DNA from 3 places in the Rhodococcus sp. PAMC28707 genome. Region 1 is predicted to be linked to each of the others. Evidence: predicted binding sites of a transcription regulator. Region 1 holds the regulator's gene; each other region holds the start of a gene.
What was found. The regulator LexA, encoded in region 1, represses DNA repair genes until DNA is damaged. The targets are predictions, from matches to a motif close to CGAACANNTGTTCG.
Positions count from the first base shown of each region.

Region 1 (3,282 bases):
GCAACCTCGTCGAGATCGCGAAGCGGACCGAGAATAGCCAGTCCGACCTCGTTGCTGGGGATCTCGGCTGATCCGGATGCCCGAACTGCATCCTCGACCTGCTGAGCCAACAGATTCAGAGCGTCGTTGTCGACATCACGGCCTTGGCAGGCACGACGGACGCCTCGCACTACTTTCTCCCGACTGAAGGGCTCGGTGACTCCGCTGCGCTTCACGACAGCCAGAACAGCGGTCTCCACTGTGGTGAAGCGGCGTCCACACTCCGGGCACGAGCGACGACGACGGATCGCCTGACCTTCGTCCGCCTCACGGGAGTCGACCACTCGGGAGTCGGGGTGCTTGCAGAACGGGCAATGCATGTAAGAGCCTCCGTCGTAGCCGTCACACCATCTCGTAGGTAGCGCAAGAGGTGCAGGTACCGAGGATACTCGGAGTGCTATCGAGCCCAGTGTCGCGTACCTGGCTCGATCAACGAGCAGTACTTCAGGCATGGTTGTATCACTGGCCCGAGTCGGTGGCCGCGATGAGATCCTGACCCGCAGTACCGACGAATCCACCTTGCTCGACGACCGTGACAGCACCGGCTGAGCCGCCGTCGAGATATCCGGCGCGTAGATTCGCAAGCCCTACCAAGCCCAGAAGAACAATGGCTGTGATCAACACACCCGCGATCGTGGCGGTCCACGACATTGTCTGACGTGGCGCCTCGTCGTCGAAGCTTCGATCGGCGGAGCTGTGATCGATGACCCGGTTGCAACCGTCCTGTTGCGCGACAGCGTGAAGGTAGCGTCGACGGTCGAGTGACGCGCAAGACGTGCGTGGGCGAGAAGTACGGACGGGCTGGCCCGAGCGCGTTGTGCGATCGAGGGTGTCGCGACCGTCTATACCCCGACCGTCTATACCCCGACCTGCTGCTGCGAGCCTGGTGAGAGCACTGGTCCGCTCTGTAGTGATGCTCATCGGAACCTCCACTGCGGTGTACAGATCGACCGTGGCGATGCTCGCGACCGACGCGACTTTCACCTTTATTCGATCAGGCGTTCGACGAACGCTTGTTCGAAGTTCTATCACGCGGGTCGGACAATGTCAGCAGAAGTTACGACACGGATCGAACAGATGTTTGATCGAACAGGGTTTTCGGGCTAGATTCGTGTCAGAAACCACACGTCACATCCACACCACGCGTTCGGGCCACTCGAGCACACGAGATGCCCGGCAGGGGAAGGCGATGCAGGAGGATGCACGAATGAAAGAAGAGACCTCGTCAGGGTCACCGAAGTCCACGGGCAAGACGAGCGGCAAGGCGAGCGGGAAGACGAAGGCTACGGCAGTGCGCGCAAAGACGCTCGGAAGTGCCACCGGTGGAAAGGTCCCCGCGCCGGCTGCCAAGACCGCCACAACCGCCAAGGCGCCCTCGGTGCCGACGGCGAAGGCATTCGAAGGTGAGGGCACCGACGTCAATGCGGGCCTGACCGAACGTCAACGCAAAGTTCTCGAGGTCATCAGAGCTTCGGTGACCGAGCGTGGCTACCCGCCGAGCATCCGGGAGATCGGGGATGCAGTCGGGCTGACCTCTACGTCGTCGGTCGCTCATCAGCTTCGGACGTTGGAACGCAAAGGTTTCCTCAGACGTGATCCGAACCGCCCACGCGCAGTGGATGTTCGCGGGCTCGACGAGGTACAGGCAGACCACGCGGCAGCCGTTGCCGACGGTTCGGCGCCTGCGGAGGATCAACTGCCGACTCCGACGTTCGTTCCAGTACTGGGAAGAATCGCAGCCGGCGGACCAATTCTTGCCGAGCAGGCGGTCGAGGACGTTTTCCCTCTCCCCCGCGAACTGGTCGGCCAGGGTTCACTGTTCATGCTGAGAGTGGTCGGCGAGTCGATGATCGAAGCAGCGATCTGCGATGGCGACTGGGTCGTGGTTCGACAGCAGAGTGTCGCCGACAACGGTGACATCGTTGCAGCAATGATCGATGGCGAAGCCACGGTGAAGACGTTCAAGCGCACCAAAGGTGAGGTATGGCTACTGCCGCACAACCCATTGTTCGAACCGATCCCGGGCAATGACGCAGCCATCCTCGGCAAGGTCGTCACGGTCATGCGCAAGCTCTGATCAGCGAGTTCGTACAGACGAAGGGCCGCAACCTCGTGTTTCGAGGTTGCGGTCCTTAACTGTATCGATCGAAAGGTGAGAACTAGAGATTCAGTCCCCGCCCGATGATTTCCTTCATGATCTCGGTCGTTCCGCCGTAGATCGTCTGCACCCGAGAGTCCATGTATGCCTTGGCAATCGGGTATTCCTTCATGTATCCGTATCCGCCATGCAGTTGCAGGCAGCGGTCGATGAGACGCACCTGGTTCTCGGTGGTCCACCACTTGGCCATAGCGGCTTCCTGCACCGTCAGCTTGCCGTCGTTGAGCAGTTCGATGAATTTGTCGACCATGATCCGTGAGGCGGTCGTCTCGGTTGCCAACTCCGCCAGCACGAATCGTGTGTTCTGGAATTTGCCGATGGACTTACCGAATGCCTTGCGATCACGGCAGTACTGAATTGTCATGTCGAGCGCCGACTCCATGGCGGCTGCTGCGACGACCGCAATGGACAGTCGTTCCTGAGGCAGGTTCTGCATCAGGTAGATGAAGCCCATCCCTTCCTCACCGAGAAGGTTCGCGGCGGGCACGCGAACGTCGGTGAAGCTGAGTTCAGCCGTGTCCTGCGCCTTCATCCCGATCTTGTCGAGATTGCGTCCGCGTTCGAAACCAGGCATGTCGCGCTCGACGACGAGCAAGCTGAATCCCTGCGCACCCTTGTCGGGGTCGGTGCAGGCTACGACGATGACGAGGTCGGCATTGATTCCGTTGGTGATGAAGGTTTTGGACCCGTTGAGGACCCAGTCGTCTCCATCGCGAACGGCCTTGGTCTTGATTCCCTGCAGATCGCTACCGGTACCGGGCTCGGTCATCGCGATCGCGGTGATCAACTCACCGGAACTGAATCCGGGTAGCCAACGCTGCTTTTGTTCTTCGTTCGTCAGATTGATGAGGTATGGCGCGACGACGTCGTTGTGCAGCGTGAATCCGATTCCGCTGTAGCCGCCGCGGGTGGTTTCCTCGGTGACGACGGCGTTGTAGCGGAAGTCTTTGACACCGCCACCGCCGTACTCCTCCGGCACGTCGGTGCCGAGGAATCCTTGCTTTCCGGCTTCTACCCACACCCAACGATCGACGAGGTTCTGCTCTTCCCACTTAGCGTGGTTCGGCGCAACGTGTTGGTCGAGG
Region 1 is NZ_CP039253.1:314,233-317,514, forward strand. Features, by position in the region: gene nrdR (transcriptional regulator NrdR) at 1-359, opposite strand, end outside; gene E5720_RS01405 (hypothetical protein) at 499-960, opposite strand; gene lexA (transcriptional repressor LexA) at 1,418-2,116, shown strand; gene E5720_RS01415 (acyl-CoA dehydrogenase family protein) at 2,199-3,282, opposite strand, start outside.

Region 2 (3,282 bases), 1.9 Mb from region 1:
ATAGTCGAGTTCGCCGCCCTCGAGCATCTCGCGCATCGCCGAGAGTCGGTCGCCGTAGAAGCCGGAACAATTTCCGATTCTGACTGTCATCTTTTGGGTCGTCCTGGTCCTGGAGGGCCTGCGAAGGCTTGAGCGATGGTCAGCCAGTGCTGAGCGTCGGGTCCGACGGCCTCGATATCGAGATTCTCGGGGTGCGCCCGCTGCGTCACCAGCAGACAGAAATCCACCGCCGAGCCGGTGACGCGTTGAGCAGCGCCACCGGGGCCCCAGGTCCAAAGCTCACCCAAGGGGGAGGTCAGCTCGACTCGGAACGGCTCGGACGGCGGAGTCTGTTGGTTGATCACATAGGCAAAATCACGGGTACGGACGCCGATATGCGCAACAGCTTCGATCCGCTCCGTCGGCTCGCGGGTGACTCCGAGTGCATCGGCGACATCCTGACCATGGGCCCATGTCTCCATGAGGCGAGCGGTAGCCATCGAAGCAGCGCTCATGGGTGGTCCGAACCACGCAATCTTGACCCCGGGAGGGACCCGTTTCAGCGCGTCGGTCATGGCATGCCGACGGGTGCGCCAGACAGCGAGGAGATCAGCACTTGCAGCTTCCTCCTCAGCGGCGCTGTCGACGAAACCAGCGGGATCGGACCAAGCAGCCTTCAAAACGCCGTCGAACTCTGCGGCAGCGTTCGCGTCCCCCGATGCCCCCGAGGTGGTGCGTTCGGCAACATTGTCGGTCCAGGACAGATGCGCGATCTGATGCGCGACGGTCCAGCCCGGCGCAGGTGTGAGCGTCGCCCACTGGTCTTCGGTCAGTCCAGCCACGAGAGTGTCGAGCGCATCACCCTCGGCGCGGAGGTCATCGACGATCGAGTCGAGGTCGGCCATGGAGGAAGTTTCACATCTGATCGATAAAAAAGCAAGCACGCTTGCTTTTTAATGGCTCGGCCGACTTCCCGGCGGCTGGAATGCCCGTCGTCGGGCGAGCACTCTCCCACGACCGGCCCGGACTACGCGGCACGCCGGTAGTGAACGTCGAGGCCGGCCGGAGGAGGAGAGGGGGCTGGCGACACGCGGAGTCCGGGCTGATCGGACGCCTGGGCTGCCACGCGCTGCGAGAGGCCTGACGCAGAGCACGAGTGGGCTGACCCGCGGGCCAAAGGGTGCGAGTGCAGCACAGAGGACTGACCACTTGACCAGAGGGCGGTCACACGCCGTAACGGACCGACCCCGGGCGGGGACTTTCGGCTGAAATGTCGGTGGAATGGTGTAGGCACCTGCGTTTCGTATTCAACTGCGCTACAGGAGGATCGGAGAATGAAACCCTTGACGACGACCACGAAAGTCGATATTATCGAACATACGTTCTAACATCGACATGCCGGGGGGCTTCGATTCATGAGTTCGAGTCGCAGGAGTGCATTCGCTTCGTACGTAGGTCCGCAGCACACGCCGGTCATCGATCGATCAGTACTTCAGAAGCTCTCCGACGCGGCGGTGATCGAGAACCAGGCCTGCGCACGCAAAGTCTTTCTTGCAGCGTCGATCTGGGATTCCTGCATTCATCAGAGTGTCCAAGTCGGTGACGTGATCATGGATGCGGGGAGCTATGCGGCATCGGAGACAGCGAAGGCGCTGGGATGCTCCAAGACTGTGGCGGACACTTATGCAGAGATCGGTATGGATCTCCGACTCCGGTTGCCCAGGGTCAGAGCAGCATTCGACGCCGGCGAGTTGGATCTCGCACGGGTGCGGGCGATCTATCGAAACACCAACCCGCTCCCACTGGAAGTTGCCGTCCGCATCGAATCCGAAGTACTCCATGCAGCGCACCGCCTATCCCCCGGGCCACTCGCGACCGAGATCTGTGAAATCGTGCAGCGTGTTGCACCGGAGGAGGCCGCTGCGCTTCGCAAAGATCTCGTCAAGCTCACCCGCGTTCGATACCGCGACAGAGACATGATCGCCACCATCGAGGCCGACCTCGAAGCAGGTGACGCCGCGGCGTGCTGGCAACTGGTCAACGAAATGGCGAACACCCTGTGCCGCCGTGATCCGCGCACTCGTGGCCAGCGACTCGCGGCCGCGTACGTGGCGCTCGTGCATCAAGAGACATTTGTTTCGTGCACGTGCGAACAGGACGAGGACAATCCGTGCACCGCCCGGCGGGAATTGCCTGCACGCCGTAGCCCACTGACCACAGTGACGATCGATCTGCCGACGCTTGCCGGACTCGCCGACCTACCCGGATACCTCGCAGGACACGGATTGATCGATGCGGACTATGCCCGCGAACTTGCTGCAAACGGAGACTGGCAGCTACTGCTGACCGAAGCGGCGGACCTCGCAGCCTCACTCGGTCTTATAGATGTGATCCCTGATCAGGATGTCGATGTTCGGTCAGAGCGTGGCAAGGGTGACAAGCGGACGGGCGAGGGTGCCGGTGCCGGTCCAGATGCAGGTGCCGGTCCAGATGCCCAGAGTGACGGGCCCGGCGACTCCGCAGGTACTGGCACTGGAATCAATCTCGGTACGCACACGGTGCTCAATCCGTTGGGTCATGGGCGCCGCAGGCTCGGACTCGCATTTCCAAAGCGTCCGGCAAAGTCACAGCCGTGCACCACAGCGCCGAACGCAACTGAGTCCGCTACCGATTACACCGGGTCCTACACGCTGATAGCGCACATCGAAGAGGCTGTTGCAGCTAACCCGGCGCGGGCCGAGGCGCTGCACCCCGATGGTCACGGCGGATTCCTCGAACCACCCGACGGTGCGCTCACTTATCGCCCGAGTAGCGAACTGGCCAAATGCGTTCGACAACGGGATCGCACCTGCCGCCATCCAGGATGTGATGTTCCGGCCGCAGCCTGCGAAATCGACCATGTGGTGTCCTATCGCCACTACGACCCGAAACATGGCGGATGGACGGTACTGACCAATCTCCATTGCCTTTGCCGCTATCACCACATGCTCAAGACAATGGGCGTCTGGGTTCCTGTCATGCTTCCGCGGGGTATCGACTACTGGACCTCGAGTTCAGGATCAACAGCGATAACTCTGCCTGGGGGCACAGTCGGGACGACCGGTCTGTCCGACTGCCGCCTGATCCCCCACATTCCGCGCAAGCGACGCACCCATTGCAGCCCGCCGCCTGCGAACACGAACACGACGGACACCGAACTCGCCAGACCTGACGGACCAGGCACACCGTTCACCGATCGCCCGTCCCCGCAATCGGGCCGGCACAGCGGAGGCCAGCGCGGCGCAGCGTGCAGCAATAAGACTT
Region 2 is NZ_CP039253.1:3,144,088-3,147,369, reverse strand. Features, by position in the region: gene E5720_RS14460 (acyclic terpene utilization AtuA family protein) at 1-90, opposite strand, end outside; gene E5720_RS14455 (TIGR03084 family metal-binding protein) at 87-884, opposite strand; gene E5720_RS14450 (HNH endonuclease signature motif containing protein) at 1,395-3,282, shown strand, end outside.
Region 2: the regulator LexA is predicted to act here: its motif matches at 1,352-1,365, upstream of E5720_RS14450 (HNH endonuclease signature motif containing protein).

Region 3 (3,282 bases), 1.5 Mb from region 1:
TCGTCCGCTGGAGTCGGGATCGGCGATGCCGTCACACTGTTGATCGTTGCGTCCGTCGTCGCCGCATTCGGGTTGGGAAGCTCGCTCGAACTCCTTCGCCGCAACGCCGCCGACACGATGGCATCGATGATGATGGCGCTCGGTGTACTGCCGATTCTTTTGGTGGGCAACCTGTTCGAGCGGTGGACACTCGCGCTGGTCGAACTCCTGGTCGCCGTTACCTGCGCGGCAACTATCGCCTTGGCACGCTGGTTGCCGGTGCATGCCAGGATTGTGCTTTCGCTTGTCGGTGCGGCGGCGTTGTTGCAGGCCGTCGTCGTTCCGACCGCAGTGGAACTGCGTCCGCTCACGCTGTTGGCGGTCGCTGCTGCGGCACTCGTTCTCGCGCAGAAGATCTCGTCCAAGATCGCCTACTTCCTCGGCGGTGCATTCGCCGCGCTCGGGACTATCGGTTTCGTCGTCGTCGCACCCGTCGACGGCCTCATGGATGCGGACTACGCCGCCGGACATTTCGGCGTCGTGGTTGCCGGTCTGCTGTTGGTAGCGGTTGCGGCGGGCCTGGTTCTGGTTGCTGTCCAACTCGGAATCGTCGAGCAGAACGTGCAGTCCTGCTGGGTGTTCGCAGGCGTTGTCTCGCTCTACGGTCTGACGTCCGCGACGGTCGCGCTCGGAGTGGGAGCGATCGGCGGCACAACAGGTTTCATCGCGGGTCACTGTGCGGCCACCATCGGATGGATGGCAGTGGCCATGGCATTGCTGATCATGGGGCTTCGGAGTGAGAAGTACGCGCACACTGCACTATTGGCGGGTCTATCGTTGACTGCTGCTGCTGTGGCCAAGCTGTTCCTGTTCGATCTGGTTGCTCTCGACGGCCTCTTCCGTGTCGGCGCCTTCATCGTCGTCGGACTTCTGTTGCTCTTCGCGGGCACCAGGTACGCAAAGGTGTTCGCAGACCGTGAGGCCGAACAGGTATAGCAAGGTACGGACGAGCCCGCCGGCTCAGTAGGGTGCTGGCCGGCGTCGTTCGCGGGCATTTTGGGTAGCGCGGTGTTGCCGGAAGCGGCAGCGAAGCTCGCGGATTCTGGACCGAGCTTTGCCGGTGCCCGCCCGGGCGTATTCGGAACGCGAGGGGGATGCGTGTGGGGAGGCATATGTTTCTCCCACCAGGTCGGGCCGTCCGGGCAATCCTCCGGGGGCGCCGGCCGCCTTGTGCGAACACGAAGTGGCGGGGAATTCGGAGCCGAGAAGTCGGGCAGCGTTATCCGTCTAGAACCGGCGTTGCCGTCCGCAGGATCGCGCCCCCGGACAGCATGGCGCACGCCCACATTCGGGCTGTCTTCGCTTGATGACGACAAGTACATACCGGGTGCAGATTGGACCCGACCGTCCATCCGCCTGCCCGAGGATTGTCCAGATCGAACGGGACGATGTGGTCGAGTTGGCACCGAGACGACGGTGTGTCACAGCCCGGACATGTACACGTGTGGTAGGCCATTCGGATCATCGAGGCCACAGCTTTCGAAGGCCGATACGTCAACGCTCCGGGCGGTGGATTCTCGAGTCCGCCGTGCCCGTCGGGGAACACTCCTGCAACCTTCGACGGATCACGATCGATCTCGCGCAGGAGTGGATCGACGTAGCGGCGTAGGGCAGAGTCCTCCCCCCGAGGTGTGCTGGTCGTTCTGGTGTAGACCCGGTCGAGGAACCCAGAGATGTACGTGCGCTTCTTGATTCGTGCCCGCAGCGGCACTGCCTGGACGCACTGAGATTAGGGCCTGGAATCGATCACTGATAACCCGAGCCCGTCAACGGCCGGATGTGTGTTTGACTACTAGCGTCCGCGAAAGAGTTGAGGTGGGCCACATTTCGATCAGGTACATCTCCGGAGTGTCGGAGTCGGGCGTGACCAGGTCGTAGTTGCGCTCTCTGCCTTTCGCGCCGACTCGCACACGGTGCAAAGACGGCCCGGGGGGAGTCACGCCGTCTGTTCCTGGCTCCGACGGCGCGCTGTGACGTTGTACCCCGGCCGAAGTCTCGACGCTCTAGTCCTCCAGGACCGGCTCGCCGAGACCGGTTCGACGCTGGATGCGCTTCATCCATTCCGGTGCCCACCAACACTTGTCGCCGAGAAGCTTCATGGTTGCCGGGACCAGGAACATGCGGATCACCGTCGCATCGATGATGAGCGCGGCAATCATGCCGAAGGCAATGTACTTCATCATCACCAGGTCCGAGAATGCGAACGAGCCCGTCACCACGATGAGTATCAGTGCTGCCGCGGTGATGATGCGTCCGGAATGTGAAGTGCCGATTCGGATTGCGTCGGTGGTGCTTGCGCCCTTGTCTCGCGCCTCGACCATCCTCGAGAGCAGGAAGACTTCGTAGTCGGTGGACAGCCCGAAGACGATTGCCCCGATGAGCAGCAGAATCATCGCCATGATCGGACCCGGGGTGAAGTTCAACAACTCCGAACCATGTCCGTCGATGAAGATCCACGTCAGAATGCCCATCGTCGCACCCAATCCGAGCGCGGTCATGAGCACGGCCTTGATCGGCAGAATCAGCGACCCGAACGTCAGGAACATCAACAGCGTCACGATGAGGACTACCAGGATCGCGGTGAGCGGCAGTCGATCCACCAGCGCAGATATCGAGTCCTGTTCTATCGCAGGCGTTCCCGTGATCTGGACGCTTGCGCCGTCCGGAACGTCGATGCCGCGCAGATAGTCGAGCGCAGGCTGGGAATCGTTGCGGTCCTCGAGGCCTGCCTTGAAGACGATTACTCCGTCTTTGCTTGCACCGGTAGGTGTGAACTTCTCGACGAGTCCGGGAGCTTCGTTGGCTTGCTTGGTGATCTGTCCGAGGGACGCACCCTGAGCGTTCGATATCACCAGCTTGAGCGGCTCGGTGCGTTGTCCAGGGAACAGTTCGTCGAACTCAGACTGCGCCGCACGTGTCGGGTTATCGGGCGGAAGATACGTCTCGTTGATTCCGCCGAACTCGATCCTCCCCACCGGGAGGGTGAGCACCAGCAGTGCGAGCACGATCGTGACGGCAACCTTGACTGGACGACGCATCACCCAGGCGGTCAGCTTGCCCCACATGCCGTTCTCGATTTCCTCGGACGACTTGGTTTTACGCATGAACTTGAAGCCGAGCGCGTCGACGCGTGGACCGAGAACTGCAAGCAGCGCAGGTAGTACGGTCACCGCGACGAGAGCGGCCAGCGCGACGGTCGCAATGGATCCGTATGCGACGGACCGAAGGAATCCATGCGGGAAC
Region 3 is NZ_CP039253.1:1,828,883-1,832,164, reverse strand. Features, by position in the region: gene E5720_RS08300 (DUF2339 domain-containing protein) at 1-975, shown strand, start outside; gene E5720_RS08295 (HNH endonuclease signature motif containing protein) at 1,259-1,750, opposite strand; gene E5720_RS08290 (MMPL family transporter) at 2,043-3,282, opposite strand, start outside.
Region 3: the regulator LexA is predicted to act here: its motif matches at 1,814-1,827, upstream of E5720_RS08295 (HNH endonuclease signature motif containing protein).